One region of the Serratia ureilytica genome, then DNA from elsewhere that is predicted to be linked to it. Evidence: predicted binding sites of a transcription regulator. Region 1 holds the regulator's gene; the other holds the start of a gene.
What was found. The regulator LexA, encoded in region 1, represses DNA repair genes until DNA is damaged. The targets are predictions, from matches to a motif close to TNCTGTATGTACATACAGNA.

Region 2: the regulator LexA is predicted to act here: its motif matches at 4,331-4,350, upstream of rmuC (DNA recombination protein RmuC).

The regions. Positions count from the first base shown of each region.
Region 1 is NZ_CP071320.1:417,968-425,300, reverse strand. Features, by position in the region: gene J0X03_RS02000 (sugar O-acetyltransferase) at 1-508, opposite strand, end outside; gene zur (zinc uptake transcriptional repressor Zur) at 754-1,266, shown strand; gene J0X03_RS01990 (CsbD family protein) at 1,369-1,578, opposite strand; gene dinF (MATE family efflux transporter DinF) at 1,894-3,231, opposite strand; gene lexA (transcriptional repressor LexA) at 3,335-3,943, opposite strand; gene J0X03_RS01975 (diacylglycerol kinase) at 4,046-4,414, opposite strand; gene plsB (glycerol-3-phosphate 1-O-acyltransferase PlsB) at 4,563-7,028, shown strand; gene ubiA (4-hydroxybenzoate octaprenyltransferase) at 7,095-7,333, opposite strand, start outside.
Region 2 is NZ_CP071320.1:4,816,964-4,824,296, reverse strand. Features, by position in the region: gene metE (5-methyltetrahydropteroyltriglutamate--homocysteine S-methyltransferase) at 1-430, shown strand, start outside; gene J0X03_RS22835 (dienelactone hydrolase family protein) at 515-1,342, opposite strand; gene udp (uridine phosphorylase) at 1,831-2,592, shown strand; gene J0X03_RS22825 (tyrosine-protein phosphatase) at 2,887-3,669, shown strand; gene J0X03_RS22820 (DedA family protein) at 3,746-4,276, shown strand; gene rmuC (DNA recombination protein RmuC) at 4,417-5,964, shown strand; gene ubiE (bifunctional demethylmenaquinone methyltransferase/2-methoxy-6-polyprenyl-1,4-benzoquinol methylase UbiE) at 6,043-6,798, shown strand; gene ubiJ (ubiquinone biosynthesis protein UbiJ) at 6,812-7,333, shown strand, end outside.

The sequences.
Region 1 (7,333 bases):
CGGTGACGATGCTGCCCGCGCCGATGGTGGTGCCGTCGCCGATAGTCACTCCCGGCAGGATCACTACGTTGCCGCCGATCCAGACGTTGTTGCCGATGGACACCGGCTGCGCCGAGGTGCGGAAAGGGAAATCCGGATCGCCGGTGAAGCGCTCTGCGGCCTTCAGCGGGTGGCTCGGCGTATAGATTTGCACGTTGGGGCCGATCAGCGTGTTGTCGCCGATGGTGATGGTATTGCAGTCGAGGAACACCGCGTTGACGTTGATAAAGCAGTTTTTACCGATGCGGACATGCTGCCCGTAGTCACACCAGAATGGCGTTTCAATCCAGCTCGCTTCCCCCCAGGCGCCGAACAGCTCGCCGAGCAGGCGGTTTTTCTCGTCCGCCTGATGCGAGTCCAGCGCCCCCAAGCTTTTGATCAACGCCCTCGCCCGATGGTACATCCCGATCAGTTCTTCATCGCGGCTGTTGTACTCCAGGCCGCTTAACAGCTTCTCTCTTTCCGTCATCACACAGGGCTCCTGCTCATCACGCGGGTAAAAGGCGTTATACCGCGCTCGCCCCCCGCTCTCCAGCGCTAAAACCGGCAACGTTGATTTGCCGCCCGACGGCGGGGAAAAGTTGTGACGCATCTCTCTTTTAGCGCGATCGGCGCGACTTTCCCTGCGCTATCATCAGGGGAAAAGGGGGCAACTCTCGGCGATTCGCCGTAATCATGGTAAAATCGGCTTTTTTACGTACCGGGATATTTGCGATGAACTCAACCACCCAGGAAAAGCTGCTGGCGCAGGCTGAACGCCTCTGCCAGCAACGCAATGTGCGATTGACGCCGCAACGGCTGGAAGTGCTGCGTCTGATGACTCAGCAACCCGGTGCAATCAGCGCATATGACCTGCTCGATCTGCTGCGCGTCGCCGAACCGCAGGCCAAGCCGCCGACGGTATACCGCGCGCTGGATTTTCTGCTGGAGCAAGGGTTTATCCATAGAGTGGAATCGGCCAACAGCTACGTGCTGTGCCACCATTTCGAACAGCCGATGCATACGTCCGCGCTGTTTATCTGCGACCGCTGCGGCCAGGTGACCGAACGCACCACCGAAGGCGTGGAGGAAACGCTGCAGAAGCTGGCACAGGAAGCCGGATTTGCACTGCGGCACAGCGTGGTGGAAGCGCACGGTCTGTGCGCCGGTTGCGTTGAAGTTGAAGCTTGTGACAGCAAGCATGACTGCGCCGAACACGATCACAGCATCGCCATCAAGAAGAAGTAAGACGAAGTCAGGTACTTCCCTGTACCTGCGGCCGGGGCGCCAGAGGATGGAGCGACGCCGGCCTGCGCTGTTGCCGGCCGCCGTCAGTGGCGGCCCTGCGTGTTACCAGCGGTGTTTGGTGTGATCTTCCCAGGCCTTCACCTCTTTTTCGGCCGCCTCTTTCTGGTAACCGTAGCGCTCCTGAATTTTGCCGACCAGCTGTTCGCGTTTCCCTTCGATGACCGTCAGATCGTCATCGGTCAGCTTGCCCCATTTCTCTTTCACTTTGCCTTTCAGCTGCTTCCAGTTACCGTCGGCTTGATCTTTATTCATAGTCTCTCCGTTAACCTGTGGTGAATCAGTGATCCCTGTTGCCGGTCGGGGTTAACCAGAAATTTTTCTGGCCGATGCTTCCTTCACCTTAAGAAGCACCGCTCCCCTTCATTTACCAGCCACATGATTCATTCTAGTTAAACATGGAAATAAAAAAGCCAAAACACAGAATAAAAAACCATTAACAAACAAAATAAAAACAAAAAACGCTAACAAACAACGAACTAACGCGAACAAACCAAGGCTGAAAACATGTAAGCAAACATGACCAAAATCATAAGAAAAACTAACCATTAACCCAACAAAACGTCCGGTTTAATGTGCAGTAAACCAGCTGCCGCGCACCTGGTGACGGTGCCAAATCCAGCCCAATGCCACGCCACGCAACGTCAGAAACACCGCCAGCGCCAGCCAAAGCCCGTGGTTGCCAAGCAACGGCACGCTGAACAGCGTCAGACCGTACCCTGCCGCGGCCACCGCCATGCTGTTACGCATCTCAGCGCCGCGCGTGGCGCCGATAAACATGCCATCCAGCAAATAGCACCACACCCCGACCAGCGGCAAAATGACCTGCCACGGTAAATAGTGGGCGGCCAACGCGCGCAGCTCCGGTAGAGAGGTCAACGCCGCCACGATCTGCTGGCCGGTAACGGCATACGCCAGGCCGAAGGCCAACGCGACCAGCCCCGCCTGCCTGCAGGCCGCGTGCCACACCTTACGCAGTTGGCTGCCGTCCCGAGCGCCGTAGGCGTGGCCGGAATGGGCCTCCACCGCATAAGCGAAGCCGTCGAGCGCATAGGCGGTAAACGTCAGCAGGTTCATCAACACCGCGTTAACCGCCACCACATCGCTCCCCAGGCGAGCGCCGAAAATGGTCAGCGACGCAAAGCACAGCTGCAGCAACAATGAACGCAGCATGATGTCGCGATTGAGCGCCAGCAGGCGACGCAGATCGCCACGCCAGGCCTGACGCAACATCGCCAGGGTAATACCGCGCAGACGCATCACCCGCCACGCCAGCCACAGGCCGAGCAATAGCGTGGCATATTCGGCGATGGCGGTGGCCGCCGCCGCCCCTCGCACGTTCCAACCCAGGCCCATCACCAGCCAAATATCCAGCACGATGTTCAGCAGGTTGCCGACGATCAGCAGGATCACCGGCGCACGCACGTACTGCACGCCGAGCAGCCAGCCCAGCAGCACCAGGTTGGCCAGCGCCGCCGGCGCGCTCAACCAGCGGATCTCAAGAAAACGCCGCGCCTGCTCCAGCACCTCGCCATCGCCGCCGACGATCCGCAGCGCCAGTTCGATCAGCGGGTAGCGCAACAGGACGATCGCCCCCCCGGCCAACAGCGCCAGCAGCAGCGGTTGCATAAAGGCGCGCGCCAGCGCCTGCGGGTTCTTCGCTCCCAGCGCCTGCGCCGCGAGGCCGGTGGTGCTCATGCGCAGGAACAGCAGCAGCATGAACAGGAAGCTGGTCGCCACCGCGCCGATCGCCACGCCTCCCAAATAGATCGGGCTGTCGAGGTGGCCGATCACCGCGGTGTCCACCAGCCCGAGCAGCGGCACGGTGATATTGGAGAAAATCATCGGCAGGGCGAGGCGCCACAGGGCTTTATCGGTGTCGCTGGTGAAGGCGGAAATCAGGCGCATGATGGGATGTTCCTGTGACAGAGTGACGAAGGGCGAAGTCAGAAACAAAAACGCCCCAAAACAGGGGCGATTGATACAGGGAGCGGCGGTGATGGCGCGGCGATTAAATCCAGTCGCCGTTGCGGATCACGCCGACCGCCAGCCCTTCGATCGTGAAATTCTGCTGGCGCAGATCGACCACGATCGGTTGGAATTCGTTGTTCTCCGGCAGCAGTTCAACCACGTTGCCGTGCTTTTTCAAGCGTTTGACCGTCACTTCGTCTTCGATGCGCGCGACCACGACCTGGCCGTTGCGCACGTCTTGCGTTTTGTGCACCGCCAGCAGATCGCCGTCCAGAATGCCGATGTCGCGCATCGACATGCCGTTCACCCGCAACAGGAAATCGGCGCTCGGTTTGAACAGGGATGGATCCACCTGGTAGTGCCCTTCGATGTGCTGCTGCGCCAGCAGCGGCTCGCCGGCGGCGACGCGGCCGATCAGCGGCAGCCCTTCTTCTTCTTCCATCAGCAGGCGGATACCGCGCGACGCGCCGGAGACGATTTCGATCACGCCTTTGCGTGCCAGCGCCTTCAGGTGCTCTTCGGCGGCGTTAGGCGAACGGAACCCCAGACGCATCGCGATCTCGGCACGCGTCGGCGGCATGCCCGTTTGCGAAATATGATCGCGAATCAGATCGTAGACCTCTTGCTGTCTGGTAGTTAGTGCTTTCATTCCGCCCCCTGTTTGTTTATACAGTCTTGCTGTGAGTATATACAGGTAAGCGCGGATTGGGAACCGAAGAATAAATAAAAATCAGTCAGTAGGCGCTTTGCGTCAGCCAAAATGCTGCCACAAGACCGTGCCCCAAACGAACAGCGCGAGTACGATCGCCAGCGACACCGCCGCCGATCCCATGTCCTTGGCCCGCCCGGACAGCTCATGGTGTTCGCTGCCGATGCGATCCACCACCGCTTCGATCGCGCTGTTCAGGATCTCGACGATCATCACCAGCGCCACCGATCCGATCAATAAAATGCGCGCTATCGCACCCACGTCCAGCCAGACAGCCAGTATGATAGCCAGGAGGGTCACCACCAGTTCCTGGCGGAACGCCGCCTCGTGTTGCCAGGCGGCGGAAAGCCCTTTATAAGAATAGCCGGCGGCCTTGATGATGCGGGTCAATCCGGTTGCTTGGTTTGCCATGTTTTCGTGCCTTTCTCAGAGGTCGGTCATAATAAAAAGAGTCTAGAACAGTCCGCGCTGACGGCTCTCGGTTTTCGAACACCACAGATCTGCTACCCGGTTTCTGGTATGCTTGCGGCGCATTGCTAACAAGAGGCTTCACGTTGTTATGTCAGGTTGGCGTAAAATTTATTATAAAATATTGAATTTACCACTTAAATTGTTGGTAAGAAGTAAGGTCATCCCTTCAGATCCGGTTACCGAGCTAGGGTTGGATCCCTCACGGCCGATTTTGTATGTTTTACCTTACAATTCCAAGGCGGATTTGCTGACGCTGCGCACCCAGTGCCTGGCGCAGGATCTGCCCGATCCGCTCAACGCGCTGGAGATCGACGGCACCGTGCTGCCGAGCTACGTGTTCATTCACGACGGCCCGCGCGTGTTCCGCTACTACACCCCGAAAGAAGAGTCGGTAAAGCTGTTCCACGACTACCTGGATCTGCATCGCAGCAATCCGGATCTCGACATTCAAATGCTGCCGGTTTCGGTCATGTTCGGCCGCTCGCCGGGCCGCGAAGGCCACGGCACGCCGCACCTGCGTCTGTTGAACGGCGTGCAAAAATTCTTCGCCGTGCTGTGGCTCGGCCGCGACAGCTTCGTGCGCTTCTCCAACACCGTTTCGCTGCGCCGCATGGCCACCGAACACGGCACGGATAAAACCATCGCGCAGAAACTGGCGCGCGTGGCGCGCATGCACTTCTCGCGTCAGCGCCTGGCCGCTGTAGGCCCAAGCCTGCCGGCCCGTCAGGATCTGTTCAACAAGCTGTTGGCGTCCAAAGCGATCGAAAAAGCGGTCGAGGACGAAGCGCGCAGCAAAAAGATCTCTCACGAGAAGGCCCAGCAGAACGCCATCGCGTTGATGGAAGAGATCGCCGCCGACTTCTCCTACGAAACCGTGCGTCTGTCCGATCGCGTGCTGAGCTGGACCTGGAACCGGCTGTATCAGGGCATCAACGTCACCAACGCCGAGCGCGTGCGCCAGCTGGCGCAGGACGGCCACGAGATCGTCTACGTGCCCTGCCACCGCAGCCACATGGACTATCTGCTGCTGTCCTACGTGCTGTATCACCAGGGCCTGGTGCCGCCGCACATCGCCGCGGGCATCAACCTCAACTTCTGGCCGGCCGGCCCGATCTTCCGTCGCCTGGGCGCGTTCTTCATCCGCCGCACCTTCAAGGGCAACAAGCTTTACTCGACGGTGTTCCGCGAATACCTCGGCGAGCTGTTCACCCGCGGTTACTCGGTGGAATACTTCGTGGAAGGCGGCCGCTCCCGCACCGGGCGTCTGCTGGAACCGAAAACCGGCACCCTGTCGATGACCATCCAGGCGATGCTGCGCGGCGGCGCCCGTCCGATCACGCTGGTGCCGATCTACATCGGCTACGAGCATGTGATGGAAGTGGGCACCTACGCCAAAGAGCTGCGCGGCGCCACCAAGGAAAAAGAGAGCCTGTTGCAGATGCTGCGCGGCCTGCGCAAACTGCGCAATCTGGGCCAGGGTTACGTCAACTTCGGCGAACCGCTGCCGTTGACCGCTTACCTCAACCAGCACGTGCCGCAGTGGCGCGAGTCGATCGATCCGATCGAAGCTCAGCGCCCAAGCTGGTTGACGCCGACGGTCAACGATCTCGCCGGCCAGATCATGGTGCGCATTAACAATGCCGCCGCGGCCAACGCCATGAACCTGTGTTCCACCGCGCTGCTGGCCTCGCGCCAGCGTTCGCTGACCCGCGAACAATTGCTCGAGCAGCTCGAGTGCTACCTGCAGCTGATGCGCAACGCGCCTTACGCGCATGACGTCACCGTACCGACGCAGACGCCGGACGAGCTGCTGGATCACGCGCTGAACATGAACAAGTTCGAGGTGGAAAAGGACAACATCGGCGACATCATCATTCTGCCGCGCGAGCAGGCGGTGCTGATGACCTATTACCGCAACAACATCCACCACCTGCTGGTGTTGCCGTCGCTGATCGCCAGCATCGTCATGCATCATCGCCGGGTATCGCGCGCCGAACTGCTGCGCCAGATTGGCATGATTTACCCGATGCTGAAAGCCGAGCTGTTCCTGCATAACGACAAGGAGCAGCTGCCGGACGTGCTGCGGCCGATGATCGACGAGCTGATCCGCCAACAGCTGATCTGCGACAAAGGCGACGAGCTGGTGCTGAACCCGGCGCGCATTCGCCCGCTGCAGCTGCTGGCCGCCGGGGTGCGCGAAACCCTGCAACGCTACGCCATCACTATGTCGATCCTCAGCGCCAACCCGAGCATCAACCGCGGCGCGCTGGAGAAAGAGAGCCGCATCATGGCGCAGCGTCTGTCGGTGCTGCACGGCATCAACGCGCCGGAATTCTTCGACAAGGCGGTGTTCTCCACCCTGGTGGCGACGCTGCGCGAAGAAGGCTACATCAACGACAGCGGCGATGCGATCCGCGAGCACACCCTCGAGGTGTACAACATGCTGAGCGATCTGATCACGCCGGAAATCAAGCTGACTATCGAAAGCGTCAACATGCCGGAAGAGACCAACGCTCTGCCGCAAACCGATGCGCAAGAAGAGAAAGACGAGTGATTTCGCCCGGCGCGAAAACAAAAAAGGCACCCCGAGGGGTGCCTTTTTTCTTGCTGCAGGAAACCGCTACGCCGGCAGATAGCTGAGCGCGATGCCGATAAACACCACCAGCCCGACATAATTGTTCTGCAGGAAGGCCTTGAAACAGGCCTCGCGCTCGCGCCCGGCAATCTGCTTCTGCTGGTGAATGAACAGCGCGCCCGCCAGCAACAGCGACCAGTAAAACGCGCCGCCGAGCTGCGCCAGATAACCGACCCACACCAGCAGCAGCAGCGTTGCGAACTGCAACAGCCCGACGATCAGCT
Region 2 (7,333 bases), 700 kb from region 1:
CGACTGGGCCGCCTACCTGAACTGGGCGGTGGACGCCTTCAAATTGAACGCCGCCGTGGCGCAGGATGACACCCAGATCCACACCCACATGTGTTACTGCGAGTTCAACGACATCATGGACTCCATCGCCGCGCTGGACGCCGACGTGATCACCATCGAGACCTCGCGTTCCGATATGGATCTGCTGGAAGCCTTCAAAGAGTTCGAATACCCGAACGAAATCGGGCCGGGCGTCTACGATATCCACTCGCCGAACGTGCCGAGCGTGGAATGGATCGAAGCGCTGCTGCGTAAAGCGGCGCAGAACATCCCGGCGGAACGCCTGTGGGTCAACCCCGATTGCGGCCTGAAAACTCGCGGTTGGCCTGAAACCCGGCAGTCGCTGGCCAACATGGTATTGGCGGCGCAGCGCCTGCGCGAGCACGCGTGATGCCGTGCGGCGGGTAAACCGCCGCAGATAGATTTACTGGTGTGATGATTGGGCGCTTCGGCGCCCTTTTTTATGCGAGGGGGATTACTTGACGCCGTGCTGGGCGAACCACGCCAGCATGCGCTGCCAGCCGTCTTCCGCCGCTTCGGCGTTGTAGCTGGGGCGATAGTCGGCGTTGAATGCGTGCCCGACGCCAGGATACACCACGATTTCGGCATCGGCGTTGGCGGCGCGGATCGCCTGACGCATGTTTTCCACCGTATCCAGCGGAATACCGCTGTCCTGCCCGCCATACAGCCCCAGCACTGGCGTTGACAAGTGCGTGGCGATATCGACCGGATGCTTCGGCGAATTCAGCGTTTTTTCACCCACCAGTTTGCCGTACCAGGCGACGGCCGCTTTTAACTGCGGGTTGTGCGCCGCGTACAGCCAGGTAATTCGGCCGCCCCAGCAAAAACCGGTGATCGCCAGCTTGCCGGCGTCGCCGCCGTGGCGGATAGCCCAGTGCGCGGCGTGATCCAGATCCGACAGCACCTGACGATCCGGCACCTTGGTCACCAGCTGCTGGAACAGCTCGCCGATATCGGTGTAGTCGTTGGCGTCGCCCTGGCGGAAATAGAGCTCGGGAGCAATCGCCAGATAGCCCTGTTTGGCCAGACGGCGGCACAGATCCTGAATATGTTCATGGACGCCGAAGATTTCCTGCACCACCAGCACGATGGGGAAGGGGCCGTTGTGGTCGGCGGGTTTGGCGACGTAGGCCGGCAGCGCGTCTCCCTGGGAAGGAATAGTCGTTTGCCCGGCGTGAATGCCCTGTTCATCGGTGATAATCGCGGAGGCGGCTACCGGCGCGGCGGCCGGGGCGAATCCTCCCTGAGCCTGTTCTAATGTCATCACATGTTCGGTTTTCATTGCGGTCTCCGTGCAATAGAAAAAAGCGCTGAGATTAACTATAGGAAAGATTACCCATTATTGGCGCCGCGTGGCGCACTTTCGGACAAGTCGATAAAAAACGGCTAATTATCTGGCTTTACGGCATTTTTAAGCGCTTTTTATCATGTTATTACGCGTTTTGGCCCGCGTAAGTGCCATAAGGTGCGTTAGAGGGCTTTTTTGTCCCTAAGCAACCGATAAGATGGGGGTATTTCGAATTGATGAGCTAAATAGTTTCAGTCGGCAACCAACAGGCAGGGAGCGGCAAGGTTTGTCGGCTAGACTGAGGTTTAGCGGTACGTTCTGGATGCCTTGCAGTGCTTTTTTTGTGATAAAAATCACAAAAAATATGTAGCATGTAATTTGTTTCTCTTTTCATAGTGACTATCGTCACGAAATTAAGCGGCGATTTTCAGTAGAGTGCTTTTTTGTTCCTCCCAATAAACATGATCCATGAGGAGTCTCGTATGTCTCAGTCTGATGTTTTTCATCTCGGCCTCACCAAGAACGATTTACAAGGGGCCCAGCTTGCCATCGTGCCGGGCGATCCGCAGCGCGTAGAGAAAATTGCCAAGCTGATGGAAAATCCGGTGCATCTGGCCTCCCATCGTGAATTCACCACCTGGCGCGCAGAGCTGGATGGCAAGGCGGTGATCGTCTGCTCCACCGGCATCGGCGGCCCGTCTACCTCTATCGCCGTGGAAGAGCTGGCGCAGCTGGGCATCCGCACCTTCCTGCGCATCGGCACCACCGGCGCCATTCAGGCGAACATCAACGTCGGCGACGTGCTGGTCACCACGGCGGCGGTACGTCTCGACGGCGCCAGCCTGCACTTTGCGCCGATGGAGTTCCCGGCGGTCGCGGACTTCGCCTGTACCACCGCGCTGGTGGAAGCGGCCAAGGCCAGCGGCGCTACCACGCACATTGGTGTGACCGCCTCTTCCGATACCTTCTATCCGGGCCAGGAACGTTACGATACCTACTCTGGCCGCGTCGTTAGTCGTTTCAAAGGCTCGATGGAAGAGTGGCAGGCGATGGGCGTGATGAACTATGAAATGGAATCTGCCACGCTGCTGACCATGTGCGCCAGCCAGGGCCTGCGCGCCGGCATGGTGGCTGGGGTGATCGTCAACCGCACCCAGCAAGAGATCCCGAACGCCGAGACCATGAAAAACACCGAAAGCAAAGCGGTGCAGATCGTGGTGGACGCCGCCCGCCGTCTGCTGTAATCGCCTTCCCTCAACGGGCCGCCGACGCGGTCCGTTGAGATTGATGACAAACCTCATGCCATTGCCCGGTTTGCAGAAAGCAGCGGATAACAAACAGGGAAAATCAATTTATTGAGTTTCGGCTGATAACCACAAAGGAGGAAAAACCGCGTTTTTTCCTCCTTTGTCAACGGACTGAACGGGACGCCGACGCGGTCCGTTTTTCCATTCGCGGCTAATCTGTTACGGTGATACTCCTCAGCGCTGCGCCGATGGCTGCCGCGCGTTGTCAGAACAAAAACAACGAGGACGTTTATGACCGCCCAGATCCTGCTTCATCCTTCGCTTGCGCCGCTCGACGGCGGCATTAACTTCCGTGACTTCGGCGGCAACGGCGTGGCCGACGGGCGCCGCATCAAACGCGGCCTGCTGTTCCGCTCCGGTTCTCTCGAGCGGCTGACGGAAAACGACTGCACTTTCCTCGCTGGGGTGCCGGTGCGTTCGGTGCTGGACTACCGCGATGCCGACGAAGTGCAGGCCAAACCGGATATTCTGTGGAATGGCGCCGACTATCACCACGTGCCGGCCAACCCGCTGAGCAGCGAAGTCAACGCCAACCTGGAAAAGCTCACCAACGAAACGCTGGCCGCTTTCGACGCCCGGGCGTTCATGCTGGAGCTGTATCGCCGCCTGCCGTTCGGCAATGCGGCCTATCAGCGGTTGGCGCAGCTGTTGAGCAACCCCGGCGGCGGCGCAATCGTGCAACACTGCGCGGTCGGCAAGGATCGCACCGGGGTCGGTTCGGCGCTGGTGCTGTTCGCGCTGGGGGCCGACGAAGCGACGGTGCTGGAAGACTATCTGCTGACCGAAACCACGCTGGCCGCTTTCCGCGAGCAGATGCTGGATCAGCTGTCTATCAAGTTGAATGCGGCGGCGCTCGAGCAATTCGCCTACGTGCTCAGCGCGCGCGAGGAGTTCCTGATGACGGCGCTGGGCTGCATCCGCCAACAATACGGCTCCACCGACCGCTGGCTGGAAGCGGAATACGGCCTGGGCGCGGCCCAGCGCGAAGTGCTGCGGGCGTTCTACCTCGAGTAAATTGCCGCGTGTTTAGCCGGGGTTTAACTCGCCCCGGCTTATCCTAGGCGAACCATCGCGTATCAGGAGCCCCGCATTGAGCCTCAATGACGTTATCAACTGGGTCAGCGACGTCGTGCGTCAGCACGAAGGCTGGGCCATTCCCATCATCTTCTTCCTGGCGTTCGGCGAGTCGCTGGCGTTTTTGTCGCTGCTGCTGCCGGCCACGGTGATCCTGCTGGCGCTGGGCGCGCTGATCGGCGAAAGCGGCATCGCCTTTTGGCCGATTTGGGCCGCCGCCGCCGCCGGGGCGTTTTTCGGCGACTGGCTCTCGTACTGGATCGGCTACCACTATCAGGATCGGGTGGCCCATATGTGGCCGCTGTCGCGCAATCCGCAGCTGCTGGCGCGCGGCCACGCCTTCTTTGAGCGCTGGGGCGTGCTGGGCATTTTCATTGGCCGCTTCTTCGGCCCGCTGCGCGCCGTGGTGCCGCTGGTGGGGGGCATTTGCGGCATGCCGCAGCGCTACTTCCAGTTGGCCAACGTCACGTCGGCGATGATCTGGGCGTTCGGCATTCTGGCGCCGGGGGCGTTCGGCATCAAGTGGCTCAGCCAGTGGCTGGGCTGATTTCTCGCTAAATTGCGCAGCGCCGCGCAATATTGTGCGCGGCGGGCAAAATCAGGCTGGACATCCATACAGCCTCCCCTTAACGTGACGGGCAATGGGCGTGCGAAACGCCGGAACGGCAAGGTGCAACAGGAGGCAGGGTGGATACCAGTCTGATTTATGGGATTGGCGGCGTCGCGATCGGCATGCTGTTAGGGTGGCTGATCGCCAGTCTGCGAGTGCAGCAGACGAACGCGCAACATGAAACCGAACTGCGGTTGCTGGAGCAAGCGTTGCAGCAGGCGCAGCAGGAGACGGCCGTGCGGCAGGAGGCCCTGCTGCGCCACGAACAGCAGTCGCGCCAGAACGAGCTGGAGCTGCGCAACCTGCACAGCCAGCTGGCGGCCGGGCATGAAAAACTGCAACAGCTCAACCATTGGCGCAACGAATGCGAGCTGCTCAACCAAGAGCTGCGCGCCCAGCGCGAGGTGAACAGCGCGCAGGAGGCCGAGCTGCGCGAAGTCACCATCCGTCTGGAAGAGACGCGCATGGCGGCGGAGGAGAAGCAGCGTCTGCTGATCAACAGCGAACAGCGCCTCACCACCCAGTTTGAAAACCTCGCCAACCGCATTTTTGAACACAGCGGCCGCAAGGTGGACGAGCAAAATAAGCAAAGTTTGGATCGGTTACTGCTGCCGCTGCGCGAACAACTGGACGGTTTCCGCCGACAGGTGCAGGACAGCTTTGGCCAGGAGGCGCGTGAGCGCCACACGCTGACGCACGAGATACGCAATCTGCAGCAGTTGAATGCGCAAATGGCGCGCGAGGCCATCAACCTCACCAAGGCGCTGAAAGGCGACAACAAGACCCAGGGCAACTGGGGGGAAGTGGTGCTGAGCCGGGTGCTGGAGGCCTCCGGCCTGCGCGAAGGGCACGAGTATGAAACGCAGGTCAACGTGCGGGTAGATCATCAGAGTCGCATGCAGCCCGATGTGATCGTGCGCCTGCCGCAGGGCAAGGATGTCGTGATCGACGCCAAGATGTCGCTGATCGCCTACGAGCGCTATTTCAACGGTGAAGACGAGGCGGAGCGCGAAGCGGCGCTGAGCGAACATATCGCTTCGCTGCGTGGCCACATTCGCATGCTGGGCCGTAAGGACTACCAGCAGCTGCCGGGGCTGCGTTCGCTGGACTATGTGCTGATGTTCATTCCGGTCGAGCCGGCCTTCCTGCTGGCTATCGATCGCGAGCCGGAGCTGATCAGCGAAGCGCTCAAGCACAACATCATGCTGGTCAGCCCGACCACGTTGCTGGTGGCGCTGCGTACCATCACCAACCTGTGGCGCTATGAGCATCAGAGCCAGAATGCCCAGCGCATCGCCGAGCGCGCGGCGAAACTGTATGACAAGATGCGGCTGTTCGTGGACGATATGTCCGCGCTGGGGCAGAGCCTGGACAAGGCGCAGGGCAGTTATCGTCAGGCGATGAACAAACTGAGCGAAGGCCGTGGTAATCTTATCGGCCAAATTGAAGGTTTCCGCGCGCTGGGGGTTGAGGTCAAGCGGCCGATAAACCCGCTGCTGGCGCAGCAAGCCGGCGCGCAACACGATGAAGCGGAAGAGGCGAACGACGACGAGGTCGCCGCGCTGCCGCAGACGAACGACGATGATGATACCACCGGGGAACCGGGCTTCGTTTCGCACGGCTGAGGCCGTGGCGAGGTGGGGTATTCCTCGGGCTTCTGGTACACTCATCCACACAAAATTGACTGAATAGCAGGCAGGACAATGGCAGATCAATCGCAGGAAACCACCGATTTCGGTTTTCGCACCGTCGCTAGAGACGAAAAACAGGCCATGGTGGCGGACGTTTTTCATTCGGTAGCGGCAAAGTATGACGTGATGAACGACCTGATGTCGTTCGGCATCCACCGTATCTGGAAGCGTTTCACCATTGACTGCAGCGGCGTGCGCCGCGGGCAGCGCGTGCTGGATCTGGCCGGTGGCACCGGCGACCTGGCCGCCAAGTTCTCCCGCATGGTTGGCGAGCAGGGGCAGGTGGTGCTGGCGGACATCAACGATTCGATGCTGAAGATGGGGCGCGAGAAGCTGCGCGATCGCGGCATCGTCGGCAACATCAATTACGTGCAGGCCAACGCCGAAGCGCTGCCGTTCCCGGACAATTACTTCGATTGCATCACCATCTCCTTTGGCCTGCGTAACGTCACCGACAAAGACAAAGCGCTGCGTTCGATGTTCCGCGTGCTGAAGCCGGGCGGCCGCCTGTTGGTGCTGGAGTTCTCCAAACCGCTGCTGGCGCCGCTGAGCAAAGCTTACGACGCATACTCTTTCCACGTGCTGCCGAAGATCGGCGAGCTGGTAGTGAAAGATCCGGACAGCTATCGCTATCTGGCGGAATCGATCCGTATGCACCCCGATCAGGAAACCCTGAAGGGCATGATGGGCAACGCCGGTTTTGAAAACGTCACCTATTTCAACCTGACCGGTGGGATTGTCGCCCTGCATCGCGGCTTCAAGTTCTGAGAGGGAGATGCCGATGCTGTTTACCCCTCTGCTGACCGGTGCGCTGGAAACCTCGCTGAATAACCTGCTGTTTCGCGATCGCAGCATGAAAGCCGCTCGCCAACGCCTGGCGGGCAAGGTGCTGCGCATCGAACTGGAAGAGTTGGCTTCACCGCTGGTGCTGGTGTTCAGCGAACTGCGCGTGGATGTGCTGGGGCAGTCTGAAGACAGCGCCGATTGCACGGTGCGCAGCCGCATTCCCTCCTTACTGAAGCTGCGCGATCGCCAGCAGTTGCCGGTGCTGATGCGCAGCGGCGAATTGACGGTGGAAGGGGATATTCAGGTGGTGCAACAGCTGGTTGGCCTGCTCGATCTGGCGGAGTGGGATCCGGCGGAATGGCTGGCGCCCTATATCGGCGATATCGCCGCTCAAGGCATTACGCAGGCGCTGGGCAAAGGTGCTTCGTTACTCAAGGCCGGATTGATGCGTCGGCAGCAAGACATGGCTGAGGCGCTGACGGAAGAGTGGCGTCTGGCGCCGGGGCCGCTGGAAGTG